DNA from 2 places in the Streptomyces sp. MB09-01 genome. Region 2 is predicted to be linked to the other one. Evidence: riboswitches for the same ligand, from Rfam matches in the RefSeq annotation. Region 2 holds a riboswitch; the other holds the start of a gene.
What was found. Region 2 has a riboswitch for ZMP and ZTP ahead of PV721_RS25835 (bifunctional 5,10-methylenetetrahydrofolate dehydrogenase/5,10-methenyltetrahydrofolate cyclohydrolase). Riboswitches for the same ligand answer to the same signal wherever they lie in the genome.
Positions count from the first base shown of each region.

Region 1 (9,284 bases), on a different contig from region 2:
TCGCGGTCGCCTCCGTCGTGATCGGCGCCGGGGCGGTGTGGTTCCTGGCCCGGGACACGGGCGACGGGGACCGCGCGGGCGAGAAGAACGGGACGGTGGCCTCGGGCACGCCGTCGTGGTCCGGCGGCGGACCGTCCGGGACGGCCTCGCCCACCGCCTCCGGCTCCCCGACGGCCGGCGCCGGCCCGAGCAAAGTCCCGAGCCCGTCCGGCACCGTGCCGGGGGCGGGGGGCCACGAGACCAAGCAGGACCCGTCGGGCTTCACCATCGCCGTCCCGGCCGGCTGGGTGCGGGAGGAGCTCAAGGAGGGGGTCTTCTACCGCTCGGCCGACCGGACCGCGCTGATCCAGGTATTCCGGGTGTCGGAGCCGGAGCTCAGCCCGCTCGACGCGGTCAAACAGGCCTCCACCTACCTGCGGGGCGGCACCCGGGGGTACGAGGAGATCAGCGTGGGCGCGGTTCCGGGCGGTTCCGGGGCGGCGGAGCTCGTCTACCAGTACGACAGCGAGGAGTCGCGCGGGGTGCGGCGCGGTGTCGAACGGGTCTTCTTCGCCGGGGACGGCGGCAAGTGGGCGGTGCTGACCGCCGGCCCGGTCGCCGCGTGGCAGGCCACGCAGGACCACCACGCGGCGGCGCTGGCCGCGTTCCGGCCGGCCGGCTGACCGGGTGCCGGGCGACCCGGCCGGCCGGGCCACCCCGGCCCGGCCGCCGACCCGTCGGGCGGCCGGCCCGGCATGCGGCTGACCCCCGTCGGGCGGCCGCGCCGGCTGCCCGGCGCACGCTCGGTCAGGACTGGTACATGCCCGGCTTGTAGTGGCCCGGCACCATGCGGGTGGTGACGCCGATGCGGTTCCAGACGTTGATCGTCGCGATGACGGCGATCAGCTGGGCCAGCTCGCGCTCCTCGAAGTGCTCCGCGGCCTTCTCGTACACCTCGTCCGGCACGAAACCGTCCGTCAGGACCGTGACGGCCTCGGTGAACTCGATCGCCGCGAGCTCCTTCTCGCTGTAGAAGTGCCGCGACTCCTCCCAGGCGGCCAGCTGCACGATCCGGTCGACGCTCTCACCGTGCGCGAGCGCGTCCTTGGTGTGCATGTCGAGGCAGAAGGCGCAGTGGTTGACCTGTGAGGCGCGGATCTTGACGAGCTCGACCAGGGCCGGGTCCAGGCCCTTGCGGGAGGCGATCTCCAGGGCCAGGACGGCCTTGTAGACCTCGGGTGCGAGCTTGGCCATCTGCATGCGCGGGGTGTGCTCGGGCGCGTGCTCGTGCGTGGGGGAGGGGGTCTGCCGGTTCTGCGTGCTGTGCGTCATGTGATCCACCCTAGGAGGCAGGCGGCCCAGGGATATGGTCCATATCCATGACGGAATCAAGGGCCACTTTCGGCGCCGACCTGCATCTGGACCTCTCCGCCGGGCGCGGTCTGCGGGCCGGTCTCACCGAGGCGCTGCGCGAGGCCGCACGCAGCGGGCGGCTGGCGGCCGGGACCCGGCTCCCGTCCTCACGCACCCTCGCCGCCGACATGGGCATCGCCCGCAACACGGTCGCGGAGGCGTACGCCGAACTGGTCGCCGAGGGGTGGCTGACCGCCCGCCAGGGGTCCGGCACCCAGGTCGCGGAACGGGCCCGTCCGCGCCGGGCCGCGGCGGTCGCGCCCGTACGGCGCCCCGCGCGCAAGGGGCCCTCGTACAGCCTGGTGCCCGGCTTCCCGGACCTGGGCGCCTTCCCGCGCGCGGCCTGGCTCTCGGCGGCCCGGCGGGCGCTGACCGACGCGCCGAACGAGGCCTTCGGGTACGGGCTGGACGGGCGCGGCCGCGTCGAGCTGCGGCAGGCGCTGGCCGGCTACCTGGCACGGGCCCGCGGGGTGTACGCGGACCCGGAGCGCATCGTGCTGTGCGCGGGCTTCCTGCACGGGCTGACCCTGCTGGCGGGGGTGCTGCGGGCGCGGCGGGTGCGGGAGGTGGCGGTGGAGGGGTACGGCCTGGACTTCCACCGGAACCTGCTGGTGCGGGCGGGGCTGCGGACGCGGCCGCTGGGAGTGGACGGGGACGGGGCCCGCACCGGGGAGCTGACCGCCGCGGCGGGCGCGGTGCTGCTGACCCCCGCGCACCAGTTCCCGACGGGCGCGGCCCTGACCCCGGCCCGCCGGGCGGCGGCGGTCGACTGGGCCCGGACCACGGGCGGGCTGATCCTGGAGGACGACTACGACGGGGAGTTCCGCTACGACCGCCAGCCGGTCGGCGCCCTCCAGGGGCTGGACCCGGACCGGGTGGTCTACCTCGGCACGGCCAGCAAGTCACTGGCGCCGGGGCTCCGGATGGGCTGGATGGTGGTCCCGCCGGGGCTGCTGGACGAGGTCCTGGCGGCCAAGGGCCCCACGGACTGGGCCTCCAGCACGCTGGAGCAGCTCACGCTGGCGGAGTTCATCACCTCGGGGGCGTACGACCGCCACGTGCGCGGCATGCGGCTGCGGTACCGGCGGCGCCGGGACGAACTGGTGGCGGCGGTGGCGGGCCGGGTGGGCGTGTCGGGGATCGCGGCCGGGCTGCACGCGGTGCTGGACCTCCCGGCGGGGACGGAGCGGTCGGTCCTGCAGTCGGCCGCCTGGCAGGACCTGGCCCTGCACGGCCTGTCCGCGTTCCGGCACCCGGAGGCCGGGCTCGCGCCGCGGGACGCGCTGGTCGTCGGCTACGGGACCCCGCCGGACAGCGCCTGGTCCCCCACCCTGGCCGCCCTCGTCGCCGCCCTCCCGTAACAGGCCGCGCTGCCGAGCTCTGCCCGGACACCCGGGCCTCGTCGCCGGCGAGGCTGAAAGTGCCGCTCTGCGGCAATCCAGCCCGCCGGCGTCGAGGCGCGGGGTTCGGGGCGGAGCCCCGACACGACGGGGCGCGGGCTGCAGACGGGCCTGCACCACCGCCCCGGTCACCCGGCCGGGGACGGCTCCGGCCGGGCGGGTTCGCCGAAGCGGGCGAGCGCCAGGGAGCCGGCCACCGCGACGACGAAGCCGGTCACGGCGAGCCAGGTCAGGCCCTCGCGGGTGCGGTCGCCGAGCCAGACCACGCCCACCACCGCCGGGCCGACCGTCTCGCCGAGCACCAGCCCCGCCGTCGCCGCCGTCACCGAGCCGCGCGCCAGCGCCGAGGTGAGCAGCAGGAAGGCCGCCCCGCCGCCCAGCAGGAGTGCGTACAGCGCGGGGTTGCGCAGGTCCCAGGGGGAGTCGATGAGCCGCACCGAGACCTCGACCACTCCGAAGCCCGTCCCCGCGGCCAGGCCCAGGACCAGCGCCCGGGGCCGGTCCGGGAGCCGCCCCGCCACCGCGCCGACCACCAGCACCAGCCCCGCCACGGCCAGCAGCCCCAGCTTCAGCGCGAGCGACCCGGTCCCCGAGCCCTCCTCTCCGGCGGCGAGCCCGAGCATCAGCAGCCCCGCGCACACCACCCACACCGCGCCCCATTCCGTCCGGGACAGCCGCACGCGCAGCAGCCGCGCCGCGACCACCGCCGTCACCGCCAGACTGGCGGCCAGCGCGGCCCCCACCGCGTAGATCGGGACATGGCGCAGCGCGATGATCTGGAGGACGAAGCCCACCGCGTCGAGGCCGAGGCCCAGCAGGTACCGCCACTGCCGTACGGCGCGCAGGAACAGCGCCGTGTCCACCCCGGACCCCGATCCCGGCTCCGCCGCCCGCGCCGCGACCGCCTGGAGAACGGACGCCGTGCCGAAGCAGACCGCCGCACCGAGGGCGCAAATCATCCCAATGAGCACGAACTGACTCTAGGTCACGGATCTCACGGCGGCCGGATTCCATCGGCCGGGGCCACCGCTCTACTCTGTCGGCAGCACGCCAGGCCCCAGGGGGAACAGCAGACATGGACAGCAGCAGCACCAACCAGCGCCGTATGCGCTCCGGCGCGGTCGCCCTCGGCGGCATGGGCCTGCTCGCGGCCACCCTCGTGGCCTGCGGCAGCAGCGACGAGCCCGACAAGCGCTGCGCGTCCCGCTCCACGCTGGAGCACCTGAACAACAAGGAGTGCAAGAGCGGCGGCCGCGGGGCGTACTACTACGGCGGCTACGTCAGCAGCGGCAAGGTCTCCGGCGGCAGCTTCGACAAGTCCGCCGTCACCCGCGGCGGCATCGGCGGCCACAGCAGCTCCGGCTCCAGCGGCGGCTGAGGAAAACCCATGCAGCGGCACACCATCGAGCCCCGCCCCGGCTGGCAGAAGACCGTCGAGGAGCAGGGGCTCATCTATCCCCTCACCCGCTACCCCGACGACTCCCTGCGCCCCTACTGGGACGAGAGCGCGTACTACTCGTTCTCCCTACCCGAGGTGGAGGCCCTGGAGAACGTCGTCGAGGAGCTGCACGCCATGTGCCTGGCCGCGGCCGCGCACATCGTCGAGCACGACCGCTTCGCCGACCTCGGCATCACCGACCCCGCGCTCGCCGCGCTGATCGCCGAGTCCTGGCGCCGCCGCGCCGAACAGCCCTCCCTCTACGGCCGTTTCGACCTGCGCTACGACGGCACCGGCAGCCCGGCCAAGATGCTGGAGTACAACGCCGACACGCCCACCTCCCTCGTGGAGGCGGCCAGTCCGCAGTGGTTCTGGATGGAGGAGCGGTTCCCCGGCGCCGACCAGTGGAACTCCCTCCACGAGCGCCTCGTCGACGCCTGGCGCCGCCAGGCCGAGCTGCTGCCGCCCGGCCCGCTGCACTTCGCGCACTCCGAGACCGACGAGCTCGGCGAGGACCTGATGACGGTCGCCTACCTCCAGGAGACCGCCGAGCAGGCCGGCCTCGACACCCACGCCCTCTCCGTCGAGCAGATCGGCTGGGACAGCCTGTCCGGCCGGTTCGTGGACGAGAAGCTCCGCTTCATCCGCAGCTGCTTCAAGCTCTACCCGTGGGAGTGGCTGGCCACGGACGAGTTCGGCCCGCAGGTCCTCGGCACGTACGACCACGGCGGCGGCACCGGCACCACCTGCTGGATCGAGCCCCTGTGGAAGATGCTGCTCTCCAACAAGGCGCTGCTGGCGATCCTGTGGGAGCTGTTCCCGGAGCACCCGAACCTGCTGCCCGCCTACCTCGACGGACCGCGCGAACTGGCCGGGGCCGGGTCCGCCGGTTACGTGGCCAAGCCGCTCCTCGGCCGCGAGGGCGCGGGGGTAACCCTGCACGAACCGGGCGAGGGCGGCGAGCCGTTCGTAGCGGAGGAGGGCGAGCGGTACTGCTTCCAGGGCCTGGCCCCGCTGCCCGACTTCGACGGCAACCGGGTCGTGCTCGGCGCGTGGGTCGTAGAGGACGAGGCGGCGGGGCTCGGCATCCGCGAATCGGCGGGGCCGGTCACGGACGAGTACGCCCGCTTTCTGCCCCACGTGATCCTCTAGGGTCCGGCGGCCCCTGCCTCAGGAGGCCAGCACCGCCCGGAGCTGGTCCAGCCCCCAGTCCAGGTCCTCCTTGCTGATCACCAGCGGCGGGGCGAGCCGGATCGTCGATCCGTGGGTGTCCTTCACCAGCACCCGCCGGTCCATCAGCCTCTCGGACACCTCCCGGCCCGTCCCGTGGCCGGGGGCGATGTCCACGCCCGCCCACAGCCCCCGGCCCCGTACGGCGGTCACGGCGCCCGCGCCGACCAGCAGGCCCAGCTCGTGGTGCAGGTGGTCGCCCAGCTCGGTGGCGCGCTGCTGGTACTCGCCGCTGCGGAGCATCGCGACGACCTCCAGGGCGACGGCGCACGCGAGGGGGTTCCCGCCGAAGGTGGACCCGTGCTGGCCGGGCCGGAACACCCCGAGCACGTCCCGGTCGGCGACGACGGCCGACACCGGCACCACGCCGCCGCCGAGCGCCTTGCCGAGGATGTAGACGTCGGGGACGACCCCCTCGTGCTCGCAGGCGAAGGTCTTCCCGGTCCGGCCCAGTCCCGACTGGATCTCGTCCGCCATGAAGAGCACGTTCCGCTGGCGGGTCAGCTCCCGCACGCCGCTCAGGTACCCGGCGGGCGGCACCAGCACCCCCGCCTCGCCCTGGATCGGCTCCAGCAGGACGGCCACGGTGTTCTCGGTGACGGCGTGGGACAGCGCGGTGAGGTCCCCGTACGGGACGATCTCGAAGCCCGGCGTGTACGGACCGAAGTGGTCGCGGGCGTCGTGGTCCGTCGAGAAGGAGACGACGGTCGTGGTCCGGCCGTGGAAGTTGTCGGCGGCGACCACGATCTTGGCGTGCCCGTCCGGAACGCCCTTGACCTCGTAGCCCCACTTGCGGGCGGTCTTCACCGCCGTCTCCACGGCCTCCGCGCCCGTGTTCATCGGCAGCACCATCTCCTTGCCGCACAGATCGGCGAGCTCGGTGCAGAAGTCGGCGAACCGGTCGTGGTGGAAGGCGCGCGAGGTGAGCGTGACCCGCTCCAGCTGGGCCCGGGCGGCGTCGATCAGACGCCGGTTGCCGTGCCCGAAGTTGAGGGCGGAGTACCCGGCGAGCATGTCGAGATATCTGCGGCCCTCCACGTCGGTCATCCACGCACCTTCCGCGGACGCGACGACGACGGGCAGCGGATGGTAGGTGTGCGCGCTGTGCGCGTCGGCGGAGCGGATGGCATCAGCAGTTGTCGACACGGGGTCTCCGATCGTCCGTCTTGCCCGGTGCAGCGGTGACGAGGGTGGCGTCACCCTTCTTATCGTCGCCTTCTTATCGTCGCTCCGATCCCGGATGCAGAAACCTTCCGCGCGGCGCGCCCGCTAAGGTGGGCGGTACGCACGGCGACTGGCGCACGGAGAACGAACTCCGGGGGAGTCGTGCGCGTTCGACCGCATTCAGGGCCGCTCGCCTGGGCCTCGCGGGGTACCGATCACATCGACCCCGGAGGAGCCCGCCATGTCCGCGAGCCGCCATCCCGCCCTTTCCGCGACCGATCCCGAACTGGCGTCGTTCGTCGCGGCGGAAGAAGTGCTCCAGTCGCAGACCCTGCGCCTGATCCCCAGTGAGAACTACGTGTCCGCGGCCGTCCTCGAGGCCTCCGGCACCGTGCTGCAGAACAAGTACAGCGAGGGCTACCCCGGCCGCCGCTACTACGAGGGCCAGCAGAACGTCGACCGCGTCGAGGCCCTGGCGATCGAGCGGGCGAAGGGCCTGTTCGGCGTGGACCACGCGAACGTCCAGCCGTACTCCGGCTCGCCGGCCAACCTGGCCGTGTACCTGGCCTTCGCGAAGCCCGGCGACACCGTGATGGGCATGGCCCTGCCGATGGGCGGGCACCTGACGCACGGCTGGGGCGTCTCGGCGACGGGCTCGTGGTTCCGGGGCGTGCAGTACGGCGTCCAGGCCGACACCGGGCTCATCGACTACGACGCCGTGCGCGACCTGGCCCTCGCCGAACGACCCAAGCTGATCTTCTGCGGCGGCACCGCCCTGCCGCGCACGATCGACTTCGCCGCCTTCGCGTCGATCGCCGAGGAGGCGGGCTCGGTCCTGGTCGCGGACGTGGCCCACATCGCGGGCCTGATCGCGGGCGGCGCACACCCGTCCCCGGCGGGCCACGTGGACGTCATCTCCACCACGACCCACAAGACCCTGCGCGGTCCGCGGGGCGCGATGCTGATGTGCCGCGAGGAGCACGCGAAGGCCATCGACAAGGCGGTCTTCCCGGGCCTCCAGGGCGGCCCGCACAACCAGACGACGGCCGGCATCGCGGTGGCCCTGCACGAGGCGGCCCAGCCGTCCTTCACCGCCTACGCGCACGCGGTCGTCGCCAACGCGAAGGCGCTGGCGGCGGCGCTGCTGGAGCGGGGCTTCGACCTCGTGTCGGGCGGTACGGACAACCACCTGATCCTCATCGACCTGACGGGCAAGGACGTGCCGGGCAAGGTCGCGGCCAAGGCCCTGGACCGGGCGGGGATCGTGGTGAACTACAACACGGTTCCCTTCGACCCGCGCAAGCCGTTCGATCCCTCGGGAGTGCGGATCGGTACGCCGTCGCTGACGTCCCGCGGTCTGGGCGTCGCCCACATGCCGCAGGTCGCGGACTGGATCTCGCGCGCCGTCGACGCCGCGGCCAAGGGTGACGAGCCGGCCCTGGCCGCGGTCCGCACGGAGGTCGCGGACCTCATGGCCGCCTTCCCGGCCCCGGGCCTCCCCCTGGCCTGACCCGCGGACCCGCCGCCGGGGCCCCGCCCCGGCGGCAGGCCTCGAACGCCGGCGCGGCTGGAACGTCGTGATCGAGGCGCGGGTGCGGGCGGCGCGTGGGCGGGGCCCCGCGCAGCGGCCCACCTGCGGAAAGCGGTCGCTCGGCCGGGGCTGGATCCGGACGCACCGCTACCGCCGGGTACCCCGGCACCGCACGGACCGGGTCCGCGCGACCCGGAAGGATCCGGCCAGCGGCGGGCCCGAGCCCGCCCCCGCACCTGAGAGAATGAAGCCATGGCTTCTGATCGTCCTCGCGCGCTCTCCGGCATCCAGCCCACCTCCGGTTCGTTCCACCTCGGGAACTACCTCGGAGCCATTCGCCAGTACGTCGCCCTGCAGGAGACGCACGACGCGTTCTACATGGTGGTCGACCTGCACGCGATCACCATGCCGCAGGATCCGAAGGACCTCCGCGCGAACACCCGTCTCTCCGCCGCGCAGCTGCTCGCCGCCGGCCTGGACCCCGAGCGCTGCACGCTCTTCATCCAGAGCCACGTGCCCGAGCACGCCCAGCTCGGCTGGGTCATGAACTGCATCACCGGTTTCGGCGAGGCCAGCCGGATGACCCAGTTCAAGGACAAGTCCGCGAAGGGCGGCGTCAACAGCGCCAGCGTCGGCCTGTTCACGTACCCGATCCTCCAGGTCGCCGACATCCTGCTCTACCAGGCGAACGCCGTCCCGGTCGGCGAGGACCAGCGCCAGCACATCGAGCTGACCCGCGACCTCGCCGAGCGTTTCAACCAGCGCTACGGCAAGACCTTCACCCTGCCCGCCGCGCACATCGTCAAGGAGGTCGCGAAGATCTACGACCTCCAGGACCCGGCGATCAAGATGTCGAAGTCCGCGTCGTCCCCCAAGGGCCTGATCAACCTCCTCGACGAGCCCAAGGTCACCGAGAAGAAGATCAAGAGCGCGGTCACCGACACCGAGGCCGAGATCCGCTTCGACACCGAGAAGAAGCCCGGCCTCAGCAACCTGCTCACGATCTACTCCACCCTCACGGGCGAGACGATCGCCGAGCTGGAGACGAAGTACGAGGGCAAGGGCTACGGCGCGCTGAAGACCGACCTGGCCGGTGTGATGGTCGATTTCGTCACACCGTTCAAGCAGC
Region 1 is NZ_JARAYQ010000082.1:10,739-20,022, reverse strand. Features, by position in the region: gene PV721_RS19010 (hypothetical protein) at 1-662, shown strand, start outside; gene PV721_RS19005 (carboxymuconolactone decarboxylase family protein) at 787-1,311, opposite strand; gene PV721_RS19000 (PLP-dependent aminotransferase family protein) at 1,359-2,753, shown strand; gene PV721_RS18995 (hypothetical protein) at 2,921-3,751, opposite strand; gene PV721_RS18990 (hypothetical protein) at 3,868-4,170, shown strand; gene PV721_RS18985 (glutathionylspermidine synthase family protein) at 4,180-5,382, shown strand; gene rocD (ornithine--oxo-acid transaminase) at 5,401-6,606, opposite strand; ZMP/ZTP riboswitch at 6,741-6,831, shown strand; gene glyA (serine hydroxymethyltransferase) at 6,866-8,134, shown strand; gene trpS (tryptophan--tRNA ligase) at 8,408-9,284, shown strand, end outside.
Region 1: it holds a riboswitch for ZMP and ZTP, as region 2 does, so the genes downstream of both, glyA (serine hydroxymethyltransferase) here and PV721_RS25835 (bifunctional 5,10-methylenetetrahydrofolate dehydrogenase/5,10-methenyltetrahydrofolate cyclohydrolase) in region 2, are expected to answer to the same signal.

Region 2 (9,284 bases):
GTCCTGGTCCTCGTCACCACCTTCACCGCGACCGTCCCGTACCTGCTCTCCACCGCCGCGCAGATCTACTTCCTGGCCTCGGGCCGCTCCGATCGGGTCCGGCCCGGCCGGCTGGTCCGCGACGCCGTCCTCGCCTGCCTGGCCTTCGCCTTCTCGATGTGGCTGGTCGCCGGCTCCGGCTACGCGGCCGTCTACCAGGGCGTGCTCTTCCTCTTCGCCGGCGTCCTCGTGTACGCCGTGATGGCCGCCCGCAGGCAGCGGGCCGCCGATTCGCCCGCGGAGTAATTTGGAGGGAGGGGCAAGTCAGGGGGGCTCCAAGGGGTCGCCATGTCCGCGATCAGCAAGAGCATCGACATCGACCGCACGCCCGAGGACGTCTACTCCTACATCACGGACCCCACGCACCTGCCGGAGTGGCAGCACAGCGCCGTGTCCGCCGTTCCCATGGGGGACCTCCCCGTCCACGTCGGTTCCCAGGTCCTCGTCACCCGGCAGATCGGCAGGCGGAGGATCCCCACGAGGATGGAGTACACGGCCATGGACCCGCCGCGGAGCTGGCACCTCCACGGCGTCGACGGACCGGTCCGGCCCGACGTACGGGGCAGGATCGAACCCCTCGACGGCGGGACCCGCTCGCGCGTCACCCTCTCCGTCGACTTCGAGGGACACGGCATGGGCAGGGCCCTCGTCCCCCTCGTGGTCAAGCCCATGGTCCGCAAGGAGATGCCCCGCGGAGAGGAGAAGCTGAAACACCTCCTGGAGCACTCGGCGTACTGACGCCACGGGAGCGCCGGGCCCGAAAACCGGGTGCCCGGGAGAGCGCGGTGTGCCCACACTGGGCGCACCACTCACCCGGACTCCGAGGACATCCACACCCGTGCAGGCTGCCGTCACCGTCACTCCCGCCCAGATCCCCGAACTGCTCCTCGGCCTCGCCACCGTCCGGCCGGTGTTCCTGTGGGGGGCACCGGGCATCGGCAAGTCCTCGCTCGTACGGAAGTTCGCCGATTCGCTGGGCCTGGAGTGCGTCAGCCTGCTCGGCACCCAGCTCGCCCCCGAGGACCTGATCGGCGTACCGCAGATCCGTGACGGCCGCTCCGTCTTCTGCCCGCCCGAGTCCATCGCCCGCGACGAGCCGTACTGCCTCTTCCTCGACGAGCTCAACGCCGCGAGCCCCGACGTCCAGAAGGCCTTCTACTCGCTGATCCTCGACCGCCGGATCGGCTCCTACGAGCTGCCCGCCGGCTCCATCGTCATCGGCGCCGGCAACCGGGCCACGGACAACGCGCTCGCCCGGCCCATCGCCTCCGCGCTCGTGAACCGGCTGACGCACGTCCACCTGCAGGCCTCGGCCGCCGACTGGCTCGTCTGGGCGGGGGAGAACGGCATCCACCCCTGGATCACCGACCACCTCACCGACCGCCCCGACCACCTCTGGTCGCAGCCGCCCAAGACCGAAGAGCCCTTCTCCACCCCGCGCTCCTGGCACATGCTCTCCGACGCCCTGCACTCCTTCGGGCCGGAGCTGGACGAGCAGACCCTGAAGGTGATCGCGCACGGCACCCTCACCCCCGCCCACGCCGTCTCCTTCTGCGGCTACGCCAAGATCGTCCGGCACACCTTCGGCATCGAGGCGATCATGAAGGGCGACGCCTCCTGGCCCACCCGCCCCGCCGACCGCGATCTCCTCTACTACCTCGCCGAGTCCTTCCGCGGCCGGCTGCTCAAGGAACTCCCGGCGCAGAAGGAACACGTCTCGCCCGCCGTGCGGCAGTCCGCGTACCGCTTCAAGTCGCTGCTCGTCCAGCTCGCCGAGATCTCCGTCGAGGTGGCCCAGACCGTCATCGCCGACGACGCCGACGGCCTGCCCGTGCTGCCCGCCTGGTTCCTGGTCGAGGCCGCCCGGGACATGCCCCGGCTGGTCGAGGCCCGCCGGTGAGCCGGCCCCGCCCGGACGCGGGCGACCGGACCGCCGCCCCGGCCCGCCGAGAGGGGGCCGGCGCGTGAGCCGGACCACTCCGCGGGGCAAGAACGGCAAGGAGGCCACGGCCGACCCCGCCACCCGGGCCTTCGCCGAGGGCCTGACCCTGGTCAAGCGGAACCCGGCCCTCGGCGCGGTCGACGCCAAGATCTGCCGCCAGGCCACGTGCGCGGACAACCCGGCCGGGGGACTGGCCGTCGTGACCTCCAACGGCAGGATCCACGTCCACCCCACCCGGCGCGCCGAACCCGCGCAATGGGCCTGGACGATCGCCCACGCCCTGCTCCACCTGGGCTTCGGCCACGTGCCCGCCGCCGACGACCGGCACCGCCCCCAGCCCGACCGCTTCGACGTCGCCGCCCGCTGCGCCGTCGTCAACCGCTTCCTGCTGACCTTCCCCGTCGGCCGGGCCCCGGACCACCTGCCCGCCGAGTACCCCGGCGGTGACGAAGACCTGCTGGCCGCCCGCTGGCGCCGCGACGGCATCCCGGCCGCCTACGAGCACTGCGGCACCGCCGGGGACCACCCCGACCAGGTCCTGGAGCCCTGGAACGCAGGGCCGAACACGGCGGTCCCCGACTGGGAGACCGCCTTCGCGCACGCCCTGACCCGCAGCGTCTCCGCCGCCATGGACGTCGCCGGCGGCCGCCGCGACCGGATCACGGGAGAGCGGGTCCGCGTACGCCCGTGGGACCAGGCGCTGAACTGGTTCGTCTCCTCGTACCCGCTGCTCGGCGGGCTGGCCGCCGGACTGACCGTCGTCGCGGACGCCGAACTGGCCCGCGACCGGAACATCTCCATCGCCGCGGTCAGCGCCACCGCCGGGGAGATCTACATCAACCCGCTGCGCACCTTCGAGGACGAGGAGTGGCGGTTCGTCCTGGCCCACGAGATGCTGCACGCCGCCCTGCGCCACGGCGAGCGCTGCGGCGCCCGCGACCCGTACCTGCACAACGTCGCCGCCGACTACGTGGTCAACGGCTGGCTCGTGGAGATGGGCGTCGGCACGATGCCCGAGGGGCTGCTCCACGACCCCGCGCTGCGGGACCTGTCCGTCGAGGAGGTCTACGACCGGATCACCACCGACCTGCGCCGGATGCGCCGCCTCGCCACCCTGCGCGGCAAGGGCCTCGGGGACATCCTGGGCGAGCCGCTGGCCCACCCGGGCAGCGGCCCGTACACGGACCTGGACGAGTTCTACCGGCGCGGCCTGGTCCAGGGCTTCGACCTGCACGGATACGGGGAGCGCGGGCTGCTGCCCGCGGGCCTCGCCGAGGAGATCCGGGCGCTCGCCCACCCGCCCGTCCCCTGGGACGCCCGGCTCGCCCGCTGGTTCGACGAGTACGTGCCGCGTCCGGAGGCCGTACGGTCCTACGCGCGCCCGGCGCGCCGCCAGGCCTCCACCCCGGACATCCCCCGCGCGGGCCGGCACTTCCCGCCGGAGGAGATCGCCCGCTGCACCTTCGGGGTGGTGCTCGACACCTCGGGGTCGATGGACACCGCCCTGCTCGGCAAGGCACTGGGCGCCATCGCCTCGTACGCGGAAGCCCGCGACGTACCGGCGGCACGCGTCGTCTTCTGCGACGCGGCGCCGTACGACGCGGGCTATCTGCCGCCCGCCGAGATCGCGGGCCGGGTACGGGTGCGGGGGCGCGGCGGGACCGTGCTGCAGCCGGGCATCGACCTGCTGCAGCGGGCGGAGGACTTCCCGCCCGGGGCCCCGGTCCTGGTGATCACGGACGGGTGGTGCGACACCCTGCGGATCCGGCGCGAACACGCCTATCTGGTTCCGCAGGGCGCCTCCCTGCCGTTCACGCCCCGGGGGCCCGTCTTCCGGCTGACCTGAGGGCGCGGACCCCGTTCTCGGTGCGGACCCCGTTTTTAGTCGAGGTAGTCGCGCAGGACCTGCGAACGCGACGGGTGGCGCAGCTTCGACATGGTCTTGGACTCGATCTGGCGGATGCGCTCACGGGTGACCCCGTACACGCGGCCGATCTCGTCCAGGGTCTTCGGCTGGCCGTCGTTGAGGCCGTACCGCATGGAGACCACGCCCGCCTCGCGCTCCGAGAGCGTGCCCAGGATCGACTGGAGCTGCTCCTGGAGGAAGGTGAAGGAGACCGCGTCCGCGGGCACGACCGCCTCGGAGTCCTCGATGAGGTCACCGAACTCGCTGTCGCCCTCTTCACCCAGGGGGGTGTGGAGGGAGATCGGCTCGCGGCCGTACTTCTGGACCTCGATGACCTTCTCGGGGGTCATGTCGAGTTCCTTGCCCAGCTCCTCCGGGGTGGGCTCGCGGCCCAGGTCCTGGAGCATCTGGCGCTGCACGCGGGCGAGCTTGTTGATGATCTCGACCATGTGCACGGGGATGCGGATGGTGCGCGACTGGTCGGCCATGGCACGCGTGATCGCCTGCCGGATCCACCAGGTGGCGTACGTGGAGAACTTGAAGCCCTTGGTGTAGTCGAACTTTTCCACGGCGCGGATCAGACCGACGTTGCCCTCCTGGATCAGGTCCAGGAAGAGCATGCCGCGGCCCGTGTAGCGCTTCGCGAGGGAGACCACGAGACGGAGGTTGGCCTCCAGCAGGTGGTTCTTCGCGCGGCGGCCGTCCTCGACGAGGATCTCCAGCTCGCGCTTGAACGCGGGCTTGTGGTCCTCCTCCTCTTCGAGCTTGTACTCGGAGAAGAGACCCGCCTCGATGCGCTTGGCGAGCTCCACCTCCTGCTCGGCGTTGAGGAGCGGCACCTTGCCGATCAGCTTGAGGTAGTCCTTGACGGGGTCGGCGGTGGCGCCGGCCACCATGACCGTCTGCGCCGGAGCGTCGTCCTCGTCGTCGTCGGACAGGACGAAGCCCTGGGTGCCGCCGGCCTTGGGGGTCTCTTCCTCGGCCTCGTCGGCCAGGTCCTCGGCCGCCCAGTCCTCGCCCTCCACCACGGGGGTCTCGCCCTCGTCGGCGTCCTTGGCGCTGGTCTTCTTCGCCGCGGCGGTCTTCTTCACGGCGGTCTTCTTGGCGGCGGTCTTCTTGACCGTGCGCTTCTTCGGCTCGGCGGCGGCCTCGGCCGACGCCTCGTCCGGGGCGGCGGCGGCCGACGATGCGGATATCGCCGAGGCAGTGGCCGTGGCGGTGCTGGCGGCCGAGGTCTTGCGCGCGCCGATGGGGCGCGGCGCGGCGGCGGCCTTCTTGGCCACGGTGCGGGCCGGGGCGGCGGCAGCCTTGCGGGGCTTCTTGGCGGCAGCCTTGGTGGCAGGGGCCGCGCTGACGTGGAGGGCGACACCCTCCTCGTCCAGGACCTGGTTCAGGCTGCGCAGGACCCGCTTCCACTGGTCCACCGGGATGCGGCCGGCCTCGAAGGCCTGGCGCACGTCGTCACCGTTGATGTGACCCTGCTCGCGGCCGCGCTCGACGAGCGCTACCAGGGCCTCGGATTCGGCGATCTCCGGAGGGAACGTACGGGACGGGCTGAGCGACACAAGGAGCCTCTCGTTGCGAACAGATAAGGGGTGGGCGGGACATCATCGCGCGAACTCGGGAAACAGACCCGAGGGGGGTCTGTATTCCGGGCCGCGCGAGGACACCTGTCGGTTCATCGCATGCCCGAGTCGATTCGTTACGCGCTGAATTGAGTGACCTGCGCCACGCTGTGGCCGCGCAACCCTGTCCGGCCTGATTCCGTCCACCCTCCTTTCAGCCCTTTTTGCGGGCCTCGATGAGGAAGCGGGCGGTGTGCGCGACGAACGGACCTTCGCGTTCGATCTGTTCGTGCAGCTCGCGCAGCCGGTCCCGGTACTGCCCGACCGTGAAGCCGGGCACCATCCAGATCACCTTCCTCAGAAAGTAGATCACGGCTCCGACGTCGTGGAACTCCGTGCGCAGACGTTCGGAGCGCAGATCGACGACTTCCAGGCCGGCCCCGGCGGCCGCGGCGATCGCGTCGTCGGGGTGCCGGCCGCGCCGGACCTCCTCCGGCTGGGGGCCGAGGAAGTACTCGACGAGCTCGAAGACGCTCGCCGGGCCGACCTGCTGCGAGAGGTAGGTGCCGCCCGGGGTCAGCACCCGCGCGATCTCCTCCCACCAGATGGTCACCGGGTGCCGGCTGGTCACCAGCTCGAAGGCCTCGTCGCCGAAGGGCAGCGGCGGCTCGTCGGAGTCGGCGACCACCACCGCGCCCAGCGGGTGCAGCAGCCGGGTCGCCTTCTCGATGTCGGGCGGCCAGGACTCGGTGGCGGCCATCAGCGGGGGCAGGGGCCCGGACCCGGCGAGGACCTCGCCGCCGCCGGTCTGGACGTCCAGTGCCGACCGGACCCGGGACAGGCGCTCGGCCAGCAGCCGCTGGTACCCCCAGGAGGGGCGCTGCTCGGTGGCCCGGCCGTCGAGCCACGAGAAGTCCCAGCCGTCCACGGAGACGGACTCGGCCTCGGCGACAAGATGGTCGAAAGTGCGCGTCATGTATCGATCGTCCCAGGTCGGGCGCCGGTCATCCACCGGATATGTCGACTACAGTGGGCGGCGGGCCGTGACTGGCGTTCGGGTGGATCACCACCGGGGAGCGGCCCGGCGTACCTGCGGACCTCCGGACCTGCGGATTTCGGAACCTTCCGGTACGTCGACTGCCGCGCGCCTGGGCGAACCGCGATCCGCAGCGACGTTCAGGAGACCCCGTGACGACCGCCCAGACTGCCCAGCCTGCCCGGGCCGCCACCGACACCGCCCGGCTGATGGACGGCACCGCCCTCGCCCGCCGCATCTCGGAGCAGACCGCCGCATACGCGGCGAAGATCACCGAGCGCACCGGCACCGCGCCCTGCCTCGCGACCGTGCTGGTCGGCGAGGACCCCGCGTCCGTCACCTACGTGCGCATGAAGCAGAACCGCTGCGCCAAGGCCGGGATCACCTCGCGCCACGTCGAGCTGCCCGCCGGGACCACCACCGAGGAACTGGTGGCCACCCTCACCGCGCTCTCCGAGGACCCCGAGATCAGCGGCATCCTGCTGCAGCACCCCGTCCCGCACCACATCGACGAGCGCGCCGCCTTCGAGGCCATCGCCCCGGGCAAGGACGTCGACGGCGTCACCATGCACTCCTTCGCCGCGATGGGCTTCGGGCTGCCGGGCTTCGTCTCCTGCACCCCCGGCGGCATCATGCGCCTGCTCGCCGCCTACGACGTGGACCTGACCGGCAAGCACGCCGTCGTCGTCGGCCGCAGCGCCATCCTGGGCAAGCCGGCAGGCATGCTGCTGCTGGAGCAGAACGCCACCGTCACCTACTGCCACTCCCGTACCCGGGACCTCCCCTCGATCGTGCGCCAGGCGGACGTGCTGGTCGCCGCCGTCGGCAAGGCCGAGTTCATCCGGGGCGAGGACATCAAGCCGGGCGCGGTGGTCCTGGACGCCGGATACAACGAGGGCAACGTCGGCGACGTCCACTTCGAGTCCGCCGCCGCGCGCGCCTCGCTGATCACCCCGGTCCCGGGCGGTGTCGGCCCGATGACCATCGCCGTCCTGCTGGAGCAGACCGTCCAGGCGGCCGCCGCGCAGGCCGGGCTGGACCTCGCGGAGCTCTGAGCCGCGCCCCGCGCGTACGACGGACGCCCCGGGCCCTCGGGTCCGGGGCGTTCTGTTTCCCGGCTGAGGGGCCCTTGGCGGCCCCCAGGCCTCGCCCCTAGGCCCGTACGGCGGCGGCCCGGGCGGCGGCGACGATGGGGGAGGCGCGGAACTCGCGGGCCAGGGCGGTCAGGGGCTGGCCGGACAGGCGGGGCGGCTCGGAGTCCCGGAGCGGTACCGAGCCGGTGTCGAGGCCGGGATCCGTTCCGGTGGCGGCGGCATCCGCTTCGGCGGCAGGGGCAGGGGCAGCGGCACCGGTGGCCGCGGTCCTGCGCCCGCATGCGGCGGCGAGCATGGCGGCGTCGGCGACGGCCTCGGCCCGGGCCTCGCTGATGCCCTGCCCGCGCGCGGCCTCGTACGCCGCCCGGCGCACGGCCGGGTCGAACCAGCGGGCGAGGGCCAGGATCCCGTCGTCGATGACGGACTCGCGGTGGATCAGCCGGATCCCGACCGGTGACCACCAGGTGAGCGGAACCGTCCGCACACTGGACGCGGCGTACCCCCGCAGGGCCTTCCACAGCGGGTGCAGCCCCCGGTACTCGCTGAAGTCCCGCCAGGTCGCCGACCCGCCGACCAGCGGCACGATGAAGCCGGTCGCCACCATCAGGGCCGCCCCCGCGGCCAGCGGCGGCGCCGCGTCCGTGGACAGGCCGTCCCAGTCGCGGCCGCTCCAGCGGGCGCCCAGCGCGGTCCACTTGGCGACGAGGTAGCCGAGGTCCAGCAGCCCCCCGGTCATGATCAGGGCCAGCCCGGTACGCAGCGGCCGCAGGGAGGGGTGGGTGCGGCGCAGCCACCGCCCGGTCAGCACGGTCAGTGCCGAGCTGCCCACGGTGTGCGCCAGCAGGTAGCAGACGATCATCTCCCGGATCCACGGGGTGTCGGCGTAGTACGTGTCCAGGTCCCGCAGCCGCTCCACCGGCGCCTCGCCCATCGCGAAGAGGACGACGATCGCCGCCGTGACCCCGCCGTACACGGCCACCGTCAGCCGGGTGGCCCGGCGCACCACGGCCGGCGGGCCGCCGCCCCACTGCAGGACCAGCACGACGCACGACCCGGAGAACGCCGTGATCAGGCCGAACACCAGCGGGGCCGAGAAGTTGGCCACCCCGGTGAAGCGGTTGACGGCCGCGATCGTCGGCGGCGCGGCCAGGATGAGGACGAGGCAGCCCATGACCAGCAGCGCGCAGACGGCCCGCATCGGAGGCTGGTCCCACCTCCTGCGCAGGGTGGGCGCCTTGACCAGCAGGATCAGGATCAGGAGCGCCCCGGGCACGTAGAGGATCAGGCCGCTCTTCACCGGGCCCGGCCGACGGGGTCGGCCGGATCCGCCCGCTGGTCGAGCCCGGCGACCGTCCGCTCGGCGGCGGTCAGCGGCGGCGCCTTCAGCGCGCCGCGGTCGGAGGCGCGCAGGACGTTCCAGACCACCGACGGCTTCAGCCAGTGGGTGGGCGTGCTGCTCATGGTGATGACCTGGAGGAAGGCGGCGGTCAGCGCCTCCCGGGTGGTGGCCCCGGTCATCAGCCGGCTGACGTACGCGTTGAGCAGCCCGGCTCCGGTCCGCGGCTTCATGCCGGTGGCGCCGGGGTAGAGGATGTCCTGCGAGGTGGCGAGGTCCCAGGCGGTGGCGACCTGCGGGGCGATCGCGCGCTGCGCCTCGCGCCCGAAGGCCGGGTGGGCGAGCCCCCTGGCCCGCAGCAGGGAG
Region 2 is NZ_JARAYQ010000136.1:12,332-21,615, reverse strand. Features, by position in the region: partial or broken gene PV721_RS25865 (amino acid permease) at 1-285, shown strand, start outside; gene PV721_RS25860 (SRPBCC family protein) at 328-777, shown strand; gene PV721_RS25855 (ATP-binding protein) at 878-1,939, shown strand; gene PV721_RS25850 (DUF2201 family putative metallopeptidase) at 2,004-3,827, shown strand; gene PV721_RS25845 (RNA polymerase sigma factor) at 3,863-5,452, opposite strand; gene PV721_RS25840 (methyltransferase domain-containing protein) at 5,667-6,428, opposite strand; ZMP/ZTP riboswitch at 6,486-6,613, shown strand; gene PV721_RS25835 (bifunctional 5,10-methylenetetrahydrofolate dehydrogenase/5,10-methenyltetrahydrofolate cyclohydrolase) at 6,698-7,543, shown strand; gene PV721_RS25830 (MAB_1171c family putative transporter) at 7,641-8,879, opposite strand; gene PV721_RS25825 (FAD-dependent monooxygenase) at 8,876-9,284, opposite strand, start outside.